4 regions of the Ochrobactrum quorumnocens genome follow, and region 1 is predicted to be linked to each of the others. Evidence: predicted binding sites of a transcription regulator. Region 1 holds the regulator's gene; each other region holds the start of a gene.
The links. The regulator LexA, encoded in region 1, represses DNA repair genes until DNA is damaged. The targets are predictions, from matches to a motif close to TGTTCNNNNTGTGTTCNG.

Region 1 (4,216 bases):
CTCAAGCTCTCTTCGCGCCTCGTCGGCGTCAACAATCGCAACCTGCGCACATTTGAAGTCGACCTCGCGGTTTCCGAACGTCTCGCAAAGATGGTTCCTTCGGATCGCCTGCTGGTCGGCGAAAGCGGCATCTTCACCCATGATGATTGCCTGCGTCTCGAAAAATCGAATATCGGCACCTTCCTCATCGGCGAAAGCCTGATGCGCAAAGATGATGTTGCGACCGCAACCCGCGAACTTCTGACCGGCAAGGCCTGAGATATGGCGACCAAGCTCACCCATATCGACCAGACAGGCGCTGCCCATATGGTCGATGTTGGGGACAAGTTTGAGACTGAACGTCAGGCCACGGCAGAAGGCGCAGTCAGGATGAAGCCGGAAACGCTGGCGCTTATTCTGGAAGGCAATGCAGCCAAGGGTGACGTTATCGGCGCCGCACGGCTCGCTGGCATTATGGCCGCAAAGAAAACGTCAGATCTTATTCCGCTTTGCCACCCTCTGATGTTGACAAAAGTATCGGTTGATATCCAGCCTGATCTGACACTTCCCGGTCTGCGTATTCGTGCTACTGCAAAGCTTAAAGGCCGCACTGGTGTAGAGATGGAAGCCTTGACTGCTGTTTCCGTCACCTGCCTGACCATTTACGACATGGCCAAAGCAGTTGATCGCCATATGGAGATCACCGACATCCGTGTTTCGGCAAAAAGCGGCGGCAAGTCAGGCGACTGGAAAGCCTGAACATTCAGACGAGAGGAAACCCTATGTCCCTTCTCCCGGTCGATGAAGCACTTGCCCGCATCCTAAGCGCCGCTGAGCCGCATGGTTTTGAGCAGATACCACTTGCTTCAGCCGGAGGCCGTGTTGTTGCCGAGCAGGTCGCTGCGAAACTACTCCAGCCGCCATTTGATTGTTCCGCCATGGATGGCTATGCGCTCATCGCGCCTCAGAATGTTGAATATCCGATTGAACTTACAGTGATCGGCGAATCGGCCGCTGGAAAAAGATTTGAAGGCAAGCTTGCCGCTGGTGAAGCTGTGCGTATTTTCACCGGTGCACCTATGCCAGTTGGCGCTGACTGCATCGTCATTCAAGAAGACACCGAGCGTTCTGGTGACAAACTGACGATCCAACAAGGGCTCGATAAAGGCCGCCACATTCGGCGTGCGGGCCTCGACTTTGCACCCGGCGACACTGTTCTTCCAGTTGGATGCGAACTTGACGCCCCGGCGCTATCTCTTGCTGCAGCGAGCGGCAATGCAACGATTTCTGTTTTCAAGCAGCCGCGAATTGCCATTCTCGCCACAGGCGACGAGCTCGTCCCACCCGGAACAATTCCCGGACCTGATCAAATTGTGGCCTCCAATAGCGTGGGAATAGCCGAGATCGTGCGTCGCGCAGGTGGCAAGCCTGAAGACATGGGCATCATCGTTGACGACCCCGCCAAAATCGAATCAGCGATAAGCCAAGTGCTCGACGATGGCATCGATATCCTTGTCACTATCGGTGGCGCATCAGTAGGTGATCGTGATTACGTGCATGGCGCGTTGAAAAACAGCGGTGTTGATCTCGATTTCTGGAAAATTGCTATGCGACCCGGCAAACCGCTGATGTATGGCCGCAAGACAGTTTCAGGCAAAACAGTGCACGTCATCGGCCTGCCGGGAAACCCTGTTTCTAGCCTCGTTTGCGGCCTCGTATTTCTACGTCCATTGGTAGCCAAGCTATCCGGCACGGATTTGACCGCAGATATTCGTCCCGCAAAGCTTGGTCAGGCGATGAATTCTAATGATCACCGGCGCGATTTTGTTCGGGCAACAGTCGAACAGGACACTGATGGAACATTGATCGCAACACCTTTTCCTCTCCAGGATTCGTCGATGCTTTCTGCCTTAGTCCGCTCCAATGCGCTGCTAATCAGAGATGAAAATGCACCAGCTGCAGCGACCGGTGAATCGTGCTTGATATTGATGCTGTAACGAACCTATCCAATTCCGCCAGTCCGTTAATCATTTTAAAACCATTGCAGAACAAGACTGGAACATATAGTGTTCGTTCTGGTTTTGTTTTTATTTGATTCTGGTCTGGAGGGTGTAGCGCATGTTGACCCGTAAACAGCACGAGCTTCTGCTGTTCATTCATGAACGTCTTAAAGAGACGGGCATCCCTCCGTCTTTTGACGAGATGAAAGAGGCTCTCGATCTAGCCTCGAAATCGGGCATTCATCGCCTCATCACGGCCTTGGAAGAACGTGGCTTTATCCGCAGACTCCCAAATCGTGCACGTGCATTGGAAGTGCTCCGTCTGCCAGATTCCATTGCTCCCGGACTGAATTCGCAAAAGAAATTTGCGCCAAGTGTGATTGAAGGCAGTCTGGGCAAGGTGCCACCTGCCCCCGTGCCTGCGCGCCCTGCTCCGACAACAGCCAATGACGACGTATCGACCATGGTTTCCATCCCTGTGATGGGTCGTATCGCTGCTGGTGTACCAATCTCGGCGATCCAGAATCAGACCCATTCGCTCAGCCTTCCGCCAGAAATGATTGGCGCAGGTGAACACTACGCGCTTGAGGTCAAGGGCGACTCGATGATCGAAGCCGGAATTTTCGATGGTGATACTGTCATCATCAAGCGCGGCGATACAGCCAATCCAGGCGAAATCATCGTTGCACTGGTGGATGACGAAGAAGCGACGCTGAAACGTTTCCGCCGCAAAGGTGCGTCCATTGCGCTCGAAGCTGCAAACCCTGCCTATGAGACGCGGATATTCGGTCCTGACCGTGTTCGTGTGCAGGGCAAGCTGATCGGACTGATCCGACGCTACTAGAGCGCCGTGCGCCCTCTTGGGCGCACGAAGAACGCTCTCAACTATTGAATCTACCCATCCTGAAATGTGTAAAGCATTTTTCGGACAAGATGCGCACTAGAGCATATCTCCCAAAAGTTGGAACCGGTTTTGGTATAAAGATATGCGTAAAAACAAACAGTTAGGCGAATTTCTAACGATTCATCTTAAACAGGAAATGCGCTAGGATAAAAACTTAGAGCGTTTTTTGTTAAATCAAAGAAACGCTCCGGAATTATTGCGGAAGATCAGAGCCGATTGCATTTTCTGTTCCAGCTTTCTTCCGATACTCACGATCAGGCAAGCCGCGCGCCGCTCGTGAATAAAGTCGATAGAGATGCCAAGGTCTTGTAGGTGCATCGACTGAAAAGCTCAGTTTGTCCGCATAGTCGCTGATATTCCGAGGTACAGCAGGCGCGAAACGATAAGCCTCACCCTCACTGACTGGTTCTTGCCCCAAAAACTTTGCCTGAGCCACTTTGTCTGCGTTTAATTTTTGTCCAAATCTTATTTCAAGAGTTCCTTTGAGGGCTAATTCTTGCCTGCCGATCACGAGCGCGTTGGACCGCTCACAGCTTAGTTTTTTTCCGGCAATAGCAAGAATAACAATATCCCCCACATTACAGGCGACCTCGCGCATGTCTTCCTGGGTGGTATAGGCTAGCATTCGACCGTCCCGAAGGGGAATGGTACAGAGGCCGTCCTCACAAAGGAAAGCGTTCTCATCAACGGGAACGGGCTGTTTTTTCATTATGTGCGGAGAAACAAACGTTTCAACCAGATAGGCTGTCTGCCAGTTCTGTGCTGTGAATTGCGGTGGCCTGCTGCGATTAACAGCAAAATTCCCATCCGACAGTCGCACCGCCACAAACTTCGCATCTTCACTGACAAGAACATCAGGCATCGGCGTCCGAATGAATGCGATCAGTCCCAACACAACGAATGGAAGCGCCAGTAACCGCAGCCGAGTTGTGAAAACAACAGCAATCAAAAGCGCAACTGTCCAGAGAATGAGCGTGATGACTGGCATGACACCGGGATTGCCATCGGGCGATAGGCTGGCGACGAATTCCGCAATATGTCGCACAAGTAGAACGCCAAACCCCATGACCTGTAATGGCAGCCAATCGAGTTGCAGGGGCATCAACAATAGACTCAAGACTGCAAATGGCATCACCAGTATCGAAATAACCGGCAAGGCTAGTACATTGCCAACAAGCCCCAAAGGGGCGGTATTGTTGAAATGGTAAGCGGCAAATATCCCGCTGGCCACACCCGCTACAATTGATGTCGCAGCTGTGGCGATCGTCGGCGCTAGTATTCTTGACAGAATCCCGCGCGGCGATGCCGTGCGGTTTTCCATACCTGACTGTTT
Region 2 (4,216 bases), 810 kb from region 1:
ATGCATGCCTATCGAAGAAACTGATTATCATTTTGAGCGAAGGTGTCTTCTCGCAACCCTTGCGTCAGTTCTTGCAAAAGGGTTCATTTTGGGTTTTCTCTGTCAGTGATTTTTCAAGGAGGAAAGAATGACAGCCACAAATAATCCGAAGGCCATCGTTATTGCCAGCGCTGCCCGTACAGCGGTGGGGGCTTTCAACGGTGCCTTTGCCAACGTGCCAGCGCATGAGCTGGGTGCTGCTGTTATTGCGGCAGCTCTTGAACGCGCAGGCGTTGATGCGGTCGATGTGGACGAGGTCATTCTTGGTCAGGTGTTAACGGCAGGTGAGGGGCAGAACCCGGCCCGTCAGGCGGCAATGGCTGCTGGTTGCCCGCAAGAAACGACGGCTTTCTCAATCAACCAACTCTGCGGTTCCGGTTTGCGCTCTGTGGCGCTTGGTATGCAGCAAATTCTGTCAGGCGACGCAAAAATCATCGTGGCGGGTGGACAGGAGTCCATGTCAATGGCGCCACACTGCGCACATCTGCGCGGTGGCGTGAAAATGGGCGATTTCAAAATGGTCGACACCATGATGAAAGACGGCTTGGTCGACGCCTTTCACGGTTATCCCATGGGGATTACAGCGGAGAATATTGCCAAACAGTGGCAGTTGAGCCGCGAGGAACAGGATGTGTTTGCGCTTGCCTCCCAACATAACGCCGAGGCCGCACAGAAGGCCGGCCGCTTCGATGATGAAATCGTTCCTTTTACTGTGAAGAGCCGAAAGGGCGAGACGATCGTTTCCGCCGACGAATATATCCGTGCTGGCACGACCATTGAAGCACTTGCCAAGCTGAAGCCTGCTTTCGACAAGGAAGGCACGGTCACAGCGGGCAATGCCTCCGGCATAAATGACGGAGCTGCTGCCGTGGTTCTGATGGATGTGGACGAAGCTGTAAAACGCGGTGTCGAACCGCTTGCGCATATTGTTTCCTGGGCGACTGCGGGTGTCGATCCATCAATCATGGGGACGGGCCCAATTCCTGCGACAAGGAAAGCACTCGAAAAGGCAGGCTGGACTGTTTCTGATCTGGAGCTGGTTGAAGCCAATGAGGCTTTTGCAGCGCAATCCTGCGCTGTCGTGCGCGATCTCGGTCTTGATCCAGCAATTGTCAACGTCAATGGCGGCGCTATCGCTATTGGCCATCCGATTGGTGCCTCGGGTGCGCGTGTGCTGACAACGCTTCTCTATGAAATGAAACGGCGCAATGTGAAGCGCGGTCTGGCAACGCTATGCATCGGCGGCGGCATGGGTGTCGCCCTGTGTGTCGAGCGGTAATAGATGGGTAAAAGTTAACGCCGACATCGTTTGTATCAAAAATGGAGCGGCAAAGCTGGGCTGCTCTATGGGATTTGCGCCCGGTCGCTACCATATATGGTGAGAACAAAAGAGGAAAACCTGCAGATCAGCGATTCGTCGCCGATTCGTTCCGGCTTTGGCCTGAAGGTTAATGAAAATGGGTTCTCATGGGATGTGGGCGTTAACTAACTGTCAGGAAAGATTGATACTTTATAAACGATTGGGTTTCGCGCTTCTCTTGTACGAAAGCGTCAAAAGCAAAGGTTAACGTGCCTATCGTTTTGTTCTTACTTAAGCTCGAACCTTAACGCGAGTGATTCATCATATGGTGGGTCCGGGTTTCTTCACCACCATATGTGGCCGTGAACAAAAGGCGAAGAGCGCAGAAACAGCGATTCGTCGCCGATTCGTTCTGGAGTCGTTCTAGTTCTTAAGAGAGGCATTTGTTAAGATATGGAAACGCATATAATCAACGTCCCAATCTGTGTTCTCACTCCTATGGCCATTTGAAAGCCGTTTTGTTCTTTTCAGGGTGCGTTTGAGAACAGTTCCAGTTAAAACAGCGAAGGTTTTGCAGGGCGATAAAGGCCCTAAAACACTGAATGAAACTTAACAGGAGCGCTTTAAGCTCAAGTCATATAGTGCTATCGCATGGCATTTGTTCCGGGAATTCTATTATTGGCATGAACCATCTCCCTGCCCACGATCTGCCGCTAAGCTTGAGCGGCCGCGGTGTTACTGCGGTGCTGGGGCCAACAAATACCGGCAAGACACATCTCGCTATTGAGCGGATGTTGTCGCATGGCAGTGGCATGATAGGCCTTCCGCTGCGCTTGCTTGCGCGCGAGGTTTACAATCGTGTTGTCGAGAAGGTCGGAGCTGCTAATGTCTCGCTGATAACAGGCGAGGAAAAAATCACACCTCCCGGTTCGCGTTATTCAGTTTGCACCGTTGAAGCCATGCCACGTCGGACAGATATGCCTTTTGTGGCTATCGATGAAGTGCAGCTCGCGGGTGATCTGGAACGTGGTCACATCTTTACCGACCGTATTCTGCATCTGCGTGGGCGACAGGAAACCTTGTTGCTTGGTGCAGGCACCATGCGCGGCATTCTTGAAAAGCTTTTGCGCGGCATCACCGTGGTGACACGTCCGCGTCTGTCTCATCTTTCCTATGCGGGCGCCAAGAAAATCATTCGTCTGCCGAATCGCTCGGCTATCGTGGCGTTCTCAGCCGACGAAGTTTATGCGATTGCAGAACTGATCCGACGTCAGCGTGGTGGTGCTGCCGTGGTGATGGGTGCGCTCAGTCCACGCACCCGCAATGCGCAGGTTGAGCTTTATCAGTCGGGCGATGTCGATTTTCTGGTTGCGACCGATGCGATCGGCATGGGACTTAACCTTGATGTTGATCATGTGGCATTTGCACAGAACCGCAAGTTTGATGGCTACCAGTTCCGCGATCTGACACCCGCCGAGGTTGGTCAGGTCGCAGGTCGCGCTGGGCGTCATTTGCGTGACGGTACTTTTGGCGTGACAGGGCAGGTGCAGCCGCTTGACGATGAGCTTGTGGAGCGGGTCGAAGCGCATGCGTTTGATCCGGTGAAAGTGCTGCAGTGGCGGACGGGGAGGTTCGACTTTTCGTCGCTCAGTGATTTGCGTTATTCTCTGGAAACACCGACGCCCATCGAAGGGCTCACCAAAGCATTGCCTGCGGTTGATCAACAAGCGCTTGAAAATTTGTCGAAAGACGAAGACATTGTGCGGCTTGCAACGACGCCTGCGCGGATCGAACTTTTGTGGGATACCTGTGCGCTCCCCGATTATCGTAAGATCGCGCCGGCTCAACATGCCGATATCATTGCAACCATTTATCAGGATCTGGTCCGCCGAGGGAGCGTTGATGAAGATTATATGAGCGAACAGGTGCGCCGCGCAGACAGTACAGAGGGGGAAATTGACACTCTGTCGCATCGCGTGGCGCAAATCCGTACCTGGACTTTTGTGTCGCACAGGCCGGGATGGCTTGCCGATCCGACACACTGGCAGGAAAAGACGCGCGAAATTGAGGACAGACTGTCCGATGCGCTGCATGAAAGGTTGACGAAACGCTTTGTAGACCGCAGGACAAGCGTGCTTATGAGGCGCCTGAGAGAGAATGCCATGCTAGAAGCAGAAATCAGCCCGGCCGGTGACGTAATTGTCGAGGGCCACAATGTTGGGCAACTAGAAGGATTCCGGTTCACTGCCGACGTTCAGGCTGAAGGGCCGGACGCGAAGGCTGTGAAGACGGCTGCACAAAAGGCGCTTGCCGCCGAGTTCGAACGTCGTGCGGAGCGGTTTGCTGCGGCACCCAATGGCGATTTTGCGCTTGGGTCGGATGGCGTGATGCGCTGGGTTGGTGCAACCGTTGCAACGCTCGTCGCTGGCGACGATGTGTTGAAGCCGCGCGCAATCATTCTGGCCGACGAACAACTCACCGGATCAGCACGCGACAAGGTTGCTGCCCGTATTGAACGTTTTGTCGTGCACCATATCGAAACCGTATTGAAGCCACTGACTGATCTCAGTGCTGCTGACGCTTTGACCGGTATGACACGCGGCCTGGCTTTCCAGATCGTCGAAGGTCTTGGTATTCTTCAGCGCCGCGAAGTGACTGAGGAAGTACGGGGTCTGGATCAGGATTCGCGAGCAGCTCTTCGACGTCTCGGCGTACGGTTTGGTGCCTACCACGTTTTCATGCCAATGCTGCTGAAGCCCGCTCCGGCTGGCCTTATCACACTGCTCTGGGCTCTGAAGAATGATGGTCGTGAACGCGCTGGTTATGGCGATGTGGTCAATGTACTGGCCGCCGGTCGTACATCGGTCGTCGTTGATC
Region 3 (4,216 bases), 570 kb from region 1:
AGGCTGTGATGGTACGAATAGACATCTCGTCGCTCCCTGTCGGATACGGACTATTGAATTCGTTGCTCTTGAGCGCATTTCGATCTGATTTTTCAGATCTGCGCGCCTCAACTCTTTGCTTCAATGCGCATCTTATCCGAAAACCGTTTCACACTTTTCGGGATGCACTCCAGAACGGCTCAGTTAAGATTGAAACGTCCTAACCGTTCCGTCTCTACGCATTATCCTTACGCAAAATTGCCGCGCAGTTTTGCCGGAAATGCTTTTTTGGTTCATTCGCAGATCGCTTATCGCGACAATCAAAACATCAGTCTGCTTTGCCGGTCTTTATACCTTTTAAAGTTTCGCATCCACCGACTAGCTTGATGCCAGGCAAGTTGACTGTCAATCAGTTGCTTAATATTACCACTGTCTACAATACAAAATTTCTAACTGTCATTCTTTAGACGTTACGTAAATTTGAATGACACAAAGTAAATATATAGTAGTTCCAAACTCTTGTCCTGTCTTTATTGGAACAGAGTTAAAATGCGGGGACATCCAAGTGACACAACGGATCATGATCATTGGCGGCGCTGGCTCGGGGAAGTCTACCCTTGCAAGCATGCTCGGAAAAATCAGTGGTCTACCTGTGATTCACATCGACACCATTTACTGGGAAGCCAACTGGGTTATGCGCCCGCGCAACGAGATCGGCCGTCTTACGAACGAGGTTGCTGATCGCGATGAATGGATATTCGAAGGCAATCACAGCGAAACAATGGCGCACCGCGCATCACGTGCCGATATGCTCATATTTCTCGATATTTCGACGCCGCGACGGCTCTGGCGAATCATAAGGCGAACGTTTGGCCATTACGGCCGGTCGCGTCCGGATATGGCTGAAGGCTGTGCAGAACGCTTTGATTGGGAATTTTTCAAGTTTGTCGCCAATTATCGTAAAAATGGCCGTATTCGGGCGCTTTCGTTTGTTGAAGAGGCTTCTTCCCACCTGCAAAAATATCATTTGCGCACGCCGGGCGATGTGAAGCGTTTTCTTGTTAAAGCACAACACGAAATATTCTTAAAAAATTGACGCTTAGGAATTGCGTGAAATCAACAAAGCCCCACCTAAAATAACAATATTTCAAGCAGTGCGGGCATGTTCTCTGAATGCTATATCTGCGATGTCTCCCAAGACTTGACGCTGGCGCGTGGAGCACTCGCCCATCAGTACAGCGCGAATTTACATGCACTCAGATGGCGGAACTTTAGTTCGAGCCATTTGTGCAATCTTGTCCGGATTACCGGTTTTCGCAGCTCTGGAGTTAAACGTGGCCGATATCGCAGATAGCGCCTCCCCGCTTGCTGATGTTACCAGCGCAATGGGTTTCGATCGTCACCGTCTTTACGAAGACGCGATCGCCATGCTGATTGGCACTTCCTTCATTGCGCTGGGCATTACGCTCTATAGTCAAGCGACGCTGATGACGGGTAGCACCGCTGGCATCGCCCTTTTGATCCAGTATGCCACCGGCATCGGATTTGGCCTGCTTTATTTTCTGATTAATTTGCCATTTTATTATTTTGCAGCAAAGCGTATGGGCTGGCCATTCACGATCAGGACATTCATCGCAGTCGCGCTGATGTCGTTCTTCGCAAAAGTCATTCCGTTATGTGTCGATTTCAGTTCGATCAACCCGCTCTTCGCAGCACTAATGGGGGGAACCTTGATGGGAATGGGGGTATTGGCATTGTTCCGTCACCGCTCCGGTGTTGGTGGCGTCAACATTCTCGCCCTTTATCTGCAGGATGCCTACGGCATTCGTGCTGGCTGGTTTCAGCTTGAACTCGATGTCCTCATCATGTTTGGATCGCTGTTTTTCATCCCTCTTGAAAACATGCTGCTTTCACTGGTGGGTGCGATAGCGATGAACGCCATCATCGCGATTAACCATAAGCCGGGGCGTTATCTCGGTATTAGCTAATAAAAAAGCCGCCTGATGAGGCGGCTTTTTTGTCAGTAATCAAGCAATCTTAGTGCGCAGTCATCCATTCGCGCGCACCGCGAAGAGCTGCAGCAAGCTCTGTCTTGCTCATAGTCGCCGCCACCTGATTGCGCATGCGCTCAGCTTTCTGATTACCACGAATGGCTGCGATGTTGAGCCACTTATGCGCTTCGACCACATCGATTTCACAGTCACGACCGATAGCGTATTTCAAACCCATCTCCAGCAGAATGCGATCCTGGGAACCTGCTTTGTCGTGCTGCGTAACGCTCTGAAACTGTGTCATTTTTCTTTGTCCCTGTTAAATCCCGAGAACCGTCCGCTCTTTGTTTCCGAGACTGGCTTTCACCGTCTTGGAACTGTCGGATCTGTCGTTCCGTTCATGGTCTTTAAGATAAGCGACAGGATTAAAATGCGCGTTAAAACAGATGCTTAACAAGGGGACAACGAAATCCCAACAAGGAGTAAACTTGGGAATTCGTTAAACATCCAAACCATCTGAATTACAGCGTTTTTCGGAAATAGGGATGTTTTTCACCTTCTCGCTTGGAAACCAGATGATAACCATGGTGCAGATTGATGGGCCAAAGCGTGTTCAGAACTGAATGAATGAGATCGATGTTCTAGCTTTTATTTACCCCGTATTTGGCTTCAAAGCCGCTTCACACTTTTGGCGATGCATTCTGGAAACATTGCTATCAGCGAATTCGAGCACGCAAATTATCCCTCTTCCGCTCCGACCAAAACTCGATTACGTTTACGTTTGCGTAAGTATTCTGCAAGGCCTGAAACCTTGTGGCATTTTGGGAGGAATGCATGATCCGCAATTTTATTATGGGAATGACTGCAGCTGTTGCATTGACGGCGGGTCTGTCTGCTCCAGCATTTGCCGATGAGGCAATTGTAGGCACATGGAAGCGTCCAAACGGCACGATCATCAGCTACGCTGCATGTGGTGGCGGCAAATACTGCGGCACCGTGCAGACCGGTGAGTATAAGGGCAAGTCAATCGGCTCGATGTCCGGTAAAGACGGCACCTATAAGGGCGAAGTCAACAAGCTTGATGAAGGCAAGACCTATACCGGCAAGGCCAGCGTTAAAGGCAACACGCTATCGCTATCCGGATGCGTTATGGGCGGATTGATCTGCAAGAGCGAAAGCCTGACACGCCAATAAGCAATGCATGAGAGCAGCAATTAAAGCACCGATCTGACAGAAGCAGATCGGTGCTTTATTATTTTTCCGCGCATCTGAACCGAGAGGCCGTTCGGGATGCGCTGTAGAAACCGCTATTTAGCGAGCCTTCTGGCCGAACAGGATTTTCTGAGCTTCCTTGTCATTTGCCAGATTAGACTTTTCTCGCTCTTCTTTGCCGACCACAAGGCCACGCTGCACAGCCGGACGCGTGTTCATCGTTTCATGCCAGCGCTTGAGGTTTGGGAAATCTTCCAGATTCTGATCATAATTCTTGTAAGCATTGATCCAGCCGATACTCGCCATGTCAGCAATAGAATATTCGCCTGTAATATATTCCTTACCTTCAAGCTGACGGTTCAGGACGCCATAGAGGCGATTAACCTCATTGGTGTAGCGATCAATACCGTACTGCACCTTTTCCGGCGCATAGACACGGAAATGTCCGGCCTGCCCCGACATCGGCCCCAGTCCGCCCATCTGCCACATCAGCCATTCATCGACGGCCACACGCTTGCGTTCATCGGTCGGATAAAACTTGCCGAACTTTCGACCGAGATATTGCAGAATGGCACCCGATTCAAACACCGAAATTGGCTCGCCGCCCGGGCCTTCAGGATCAATTATGGCTGGCATACGATTATTCGGCGCAATTTTGAGAAAATCCGGCTGAAACTGATCACCTTTGCCGATATTCACATATTTGACTTCATAAGGAACACCAAGCTCCTCCAGCATAATGCTAATCTTGAAGCCGTTCGGTGTAGGCCAATAGTAAAGCTCAATGGGTTTTGTCTGTTCAGCCATGGGTATCTGTCTCCCGCTTTCTTGGCTTTGTCCGCATTTCCGATGCGGGCTAACATAGGCTCCGTGTAGCCCGGCACAAGAGCGAAGCGATCAAGTTAATGAAACATCAATATTTTTGAACGCCGGATGAATGCGGCTCTCAGGAGCAGTTCAGGTGAGACCCGTAAACTCAAACCCGTAGAACGAACAATTTCGATAGTCGGGGGAACCATGCTGCTGTGGCGCGT
Region 4 (4,216 bases), 650 kb from region 1:
ACGCCCGCATCTGTACGTCCAGCCGCGCTCAATGTCAGATCTTCACCGCAGAACTTCTTGAACGCCTGCTCAATGGCATTCTGCACCGCATGGCCGTTTTCCTGCCTCTGCCAGCCGACATAGGGCGTGCCGTCATATTCGACAGTGATTTTATAACGAGGCACCGCTCAGAGAACCTTCGCGACTTGCGCACCGCGCAGAAATTCTTGCGCCGCCAGGGGCTTGCCGCCTGAACGCTGCAGCGTGACGAGCCGCACGGCACCGTCTCCACATGCAATGGTCAACCGATCATCAAGCACTGTGCCCGGCGCACCATTGCCCTCGCCCAACGTGGAGCGCTGCAATTTTACACGCTCAACCTCGCCATTGATTTCCATTTCGCACCACGCACCCGGAAACGGCGACAAACCGCGAATGGTATTGTGCACGTGCGCAGCTGGCTTCGACCAGTCGATGCGCGCTTCGGCCTTGTCGATCTTGGCGGCATAGGTCACGCCTTCTTCGTCCTGCGGCTGAAGTGTCAGACTTTCGCGTTCAAGCGCTCCCAGAGCACGCACCATCAAATCGGCACCAATCATGCTCAATCGATCATGCAATTCACCCGCCGACATATCTGGCGTGATCGCGATCTTTTCAGCCATGGCAACAGGGCCTGTATCAAGCCCCACATCCATCTTCATGATCATCATGCCGGTCTCGGTGTCGCCCGACATGATCGCGCGCTGAATAGGCGCCGCTCCGCGCCAGCGCGGCAGAAGCGAGGCATGGCCATTGTAGCAACCAAGACGCGGTGCATCGAGAATGGCTTGCGGCAACAACAGGCCATAAGCCACAACAATCGCAACATCGGCTTCGAGGCTTGCGAAAACATCCTGCTCTTCCGCACCCTTAAGGCTTTTGGGCGTGAAAACCGGAATGCCGAATTCCTCAGCCTTTTCATGAACTGGCGACTTGGTCAGCTCGAGTCCGCGACGACCTGCCGGGCGCGGCGGCTGTGTATAGACCGCCACCACTTCATAGCCATGCCCGATAATAGCAGTCAGAATCGGCACCGAGAAATCCGGCGTCCCCATAAATACGATACGCATCACAACGCCCTGTTTGACGCGCGCTGGCTGGCGAGCTTCTTGAACTTCTTGATGACCATATCGCGTTTCAGCTTGGAGATATGATCAATGAACAGCACACCATTGAGATGGTCGATCTCATGCTGCAAACAGGTTGCCATCAGGCCATCGGCATCCATCGATTGCGGCTTGCCGTCGGCATCAAAATAATTGACCTTGATCGTCGCAGGCCGTTCAACTTCCGCATAATAATCCGGAATTGACAGACAGCCTTCCTCATAAACGCTGCGCTCGTCAGACGAAGCAACAATCTCAGGGTTTATAAAGACGTGCGGGGCCTTCGCCTCATCTTCCTTGGCAAGGTCGATGACCAGCATGCGCAAAGGTTCGCCCACCTGAATGGCGGCAAGACCAATGCCCGGCGCGTCATACATCGTGTCGAACATGTCGCCGGCAAATTTGCGCAATTGATCATCAAAGCGCTCGACGGGCTTGGACAGTTCACGAAGAACGGGATCAGGAAGAATAATAAGCGGTTTTATAGACATGAGTTTCACGTAATCGCTCGCAAAAGAATCGTCAATTGTAACTTGTAAAATGTTCCCGTTTTGATCTCACCTTTGCATGACGAATCAGCTAAGCTGGACGCATGGAAAATCAGAATCTATTGAATGAGCCGCTCCTGCAGCTCGGTGCTTCTTCGTTCTCGCTCGGAGATATTCTTCTGGCGGGCATTGTTGTGCTCATAGTTTGCCTTGCTATTTTCCTCATTGCGGCAGCGCGCTCAGCCCGTCTTCGGGCGGTGGCCGAAGCGCAGGCAGAAGATCGTGCCCGCGATGCGGAATATCGCATGGCCGAGATTCTGAAAGCACAGTCCGAGATGCAAGGCCGCATGCAGACCATGGCCGAAGTGTTTGGTTCGCGGCAGGCAGAACTTAATCAATCCATCCGCGAGCGTCTTGACGGCATGACGCACCGCATCGGCCAGACCATGACCGAACAGACACGCTCAACCCATGAGAATCTTGCCAAATTGCAGGAGCGCCTGGCCGTCATCGACACCGCGCAAAACAATATCCAGTCGCTCGCAGGGCAAGTGGTACAGTTGCAGGCGATCCTCGCCAACAAACAGACACGCGGCGCATTCGGCCAGTCGCGCATGGAAGCGATCATTGCCGATGGTCTGCCTCAGGGTGCCTATGAGTTTCAGGCGACACTGACCAATGGCACGCGCCCTGACTGTCTGGTACGCATGCCAAACAATTCACCATCGCTGGTGATCGACGCAAAATTCCCGCTTGAAGCATGGAATTCCATGCGCGAAACGGAAAACCCGGAGGCACGCAAGGCCGCCGTTGCACAGTTCCGCCGCGACATGGAAGTGCATATCAAGGATGTGTCCGACAAATATCTCATTACCGGCGAAACGCAGGATACCGCGTTCCTGTTCGTGCCATCGGAATCGATCTTCGCGGACATTCACGAGCATTTTGAAGCGCTGATCCATCGTGCACACCGGGCACGGATCGTTATTGTTTCACCGTCGCTGCTCATGCTGTCTATTCAGGTTATCCAATCGATCCTTAAGGACGCCCGCATGCGCGAGCAAGCCCATGTCATTCAGGGTGAAGTGGTGCGGCTGATGGAAGATGTGGGTCGTCTTGATGAGCGTGTGCGCAAGCTGCAAACCCACTTCCTGCAGGCCAATAAGGATATCGACGATATTCTGGTGTCCTCGAACAAAGTGACAAAGCGCGGTGCAAAAATCGAAGCGCTTGAATTTGGACCAGCGCCGACTGAGGAGGCCCAGCGCCCCACCCGCCAGCCAGAAACCGCCCCCACCCAAATGCGGCTGCGCGTGGTGGACGAAGACTAACAGCCCATCCAAACAAAGAAGCCCGCAAACTGCGGGCTTTTTCTATTCTGGTTTCGGCTTGCTATCTGAATGCCCAAGATCGCGATCTGGCCAGACGATATCCCGCAGGCGTTGCTTCAGAAGCTTGGCTTCTGGAAAACCACCGTCAAGCTTGCGTTCCCAGATAAGCTCTTCATTGCCATCGGTCATATGAACGCGAATTTCAAACACGCCACCTGTTCCGGGCCGCAGTGCCACTTCCGCCAGATCCTGCCCGAAAGTCTGCAAAAGCTCCTGCGCCAGCCACGCCGCCCGCAGCATCCAGTTGCATTGCGTGCAGTAGGTGATGGAGATGCGGGGACGTATCGACATGAACTTAACCTTTTGAACCACGGCAGGCCTTCAAGCAATTGCCCGACTTGTTAGGGTGGCGCACTTCGAGCAATATCTAGCTTCCAAAGATACGCGGGGGCAAGTCATGGAAGCAACGATTTACATTCTCAAATATGCGGATGGTTCGTATTATACGGGCCTGACCTAGCAGGATATTGAGGCTCGGATTTGGGAGCATAACCAAGGCATCTATGAAGGCTATACCAAGAAGCGACGGCCGGTGGAGTTGGTTTTCACAGAGACTTATGACCGGATCCTTGATGCAATTGCACGCGAATGCCAGATCAAAGGATGGTCGCGCGCCAAGAAAGAAGCGCTTATCGCCCTCAATTACGAAGCTTTACCGGAGCTCTCTCAACGGAAATAGTCGTGCCGTTTATCTGCTCGTCACCCCCGCCCTTCGAGACGCCGTTTTCAACGGCTCCTCAGGATGCGGGAAAGCGGTAGCGCTATCAAAATAAATATCCCAAAAGAAAAGGGACGCTAACGCGCCCCTATTTCATACAATAATCTTTCAACAGCATCGGATTGGAACAGCATCGAAAGAAGACACTTTCATCCGGTGCATAGGCAAAACGTTTGATCGTCCATAGCTAATCGAAAGACCAAAAGATCAATCATCACCCATCTTAAGAGCCTGAATGAAGGCCTCTTGCGGGATTTCCACTTTGCCGAACTGGCGCATGCGCTTCTTGCCTTCCTTCTGCTTGTCCAGAAGTTTGCGCTTACGCGAAATATCGCCGCCGTAGCACTTGGCCGTCACGTCCTTACGCAGAGCCGAGATCGTCTCACGCGCAACGATGCGCCCGCCAATGGCTGCCTGAATCGGGATCTTGAACATGTGCTGCGGGATCAGCTCCTTGAGCTTTTCGCAAAGCACACGACCGCGCTTCTCTGCAGC

Region 2: the regulator LexA is predicted to act here: its motif matches at 1,748-1,765, upstream of CES85_RS19355 (helicase-related protein).
Region 3: the regulator LexA is predicted to act here: its motif matches at 2,361-2,378, upstream of CES85_RS12540 (sel1 repeat family protein).
Region 4: the regulator LexA is predicted to act here: its motif matches at 1,666-1,683, upstream of def (peptide deformylase).

The regions. Positions count from the first base shown of each region.
Region 1 covers NZ_CP022604.1:1,218,256-1,222,471, forward strand. The annotation lists gene trpC (indole-3-glycerol phosphate synthase TrpC) at 1-258, shown strand, start outside; gene moaC (cyclic pyranopterin monophosphate synthase MoaC) at 262-738, shown strand; gene CES85_RS15365 (molybdopterin molybdotransferase MoeA) at 762-1,976, shown strand; gene lexA (transcriptional repressor LexA) at 2,098-2,823, shown strand; partial or broken gene CES85_RS15375 (ComEC/Rec2 family competence protein) at 3,077-4,216, opposite strand, start outside.
Region 2 covers NZ_CP022604.1:2,024,355-2,028,570, reverse strand. The annotation lists gene CES85_RS19360 (acetyl-CoA C-acetyltransferase) at 128-1,318, shown strand; gene CES85_RS19355 (helicase-related protein) at 2,023-4,216, shown strand, end outside.
Region 3 covers NZ_CP022604.1:643,521-647,736, reverse strand. The annotation lists gene CES85_RS12555 (antifreeze protein) at 1-25, opposite strand, end outside; gene CES85_RS12550 (P-loop NTPase family protein) at 464-1,075, shown strand; gene CES85_RS12545 (YitT family protein) at 1,314-1,967, shown strand; gene CES85_RS12540 (sel1 repeat family protein) at 2,017-2,274, opposite strand; gene CES85_RS12535 (DUF2147 domain-containing protein) at 2,805-3,164, shown strand; gene CES85_RS12530 (glutathione S-transferase N-terminal domain-containing protein) at 3,282-3,989, opposite strand.
Region 4 covers NZ_CP022604.1:1,863,376-1,867,591, forward strand. The annotation lists gene truA (tRNA pseudouridine(38-40) synthase TruA) at 1-164, opposite strand, end outside; gene fmt (methionyl-tRNA formyltransferase) at 168-1,088, opposite strand; gene def (peptide deformylase) at 1,088-1,615, opposite strand; gene CES85_RS18555 (DNA recombination protein RmuC) at 1,717-2,943, shown strand; gene CES85_RS18560 (Rdx family protein) at 2,986-3,294, opposite strand; partial or broken gene CES85_RS18565 (GIY-YIG nuclease family protein) at 3,401-3,682, shown strand; gene lepA (translation elongation factor 4) at 3,929-4,216, opposite strand, start outside.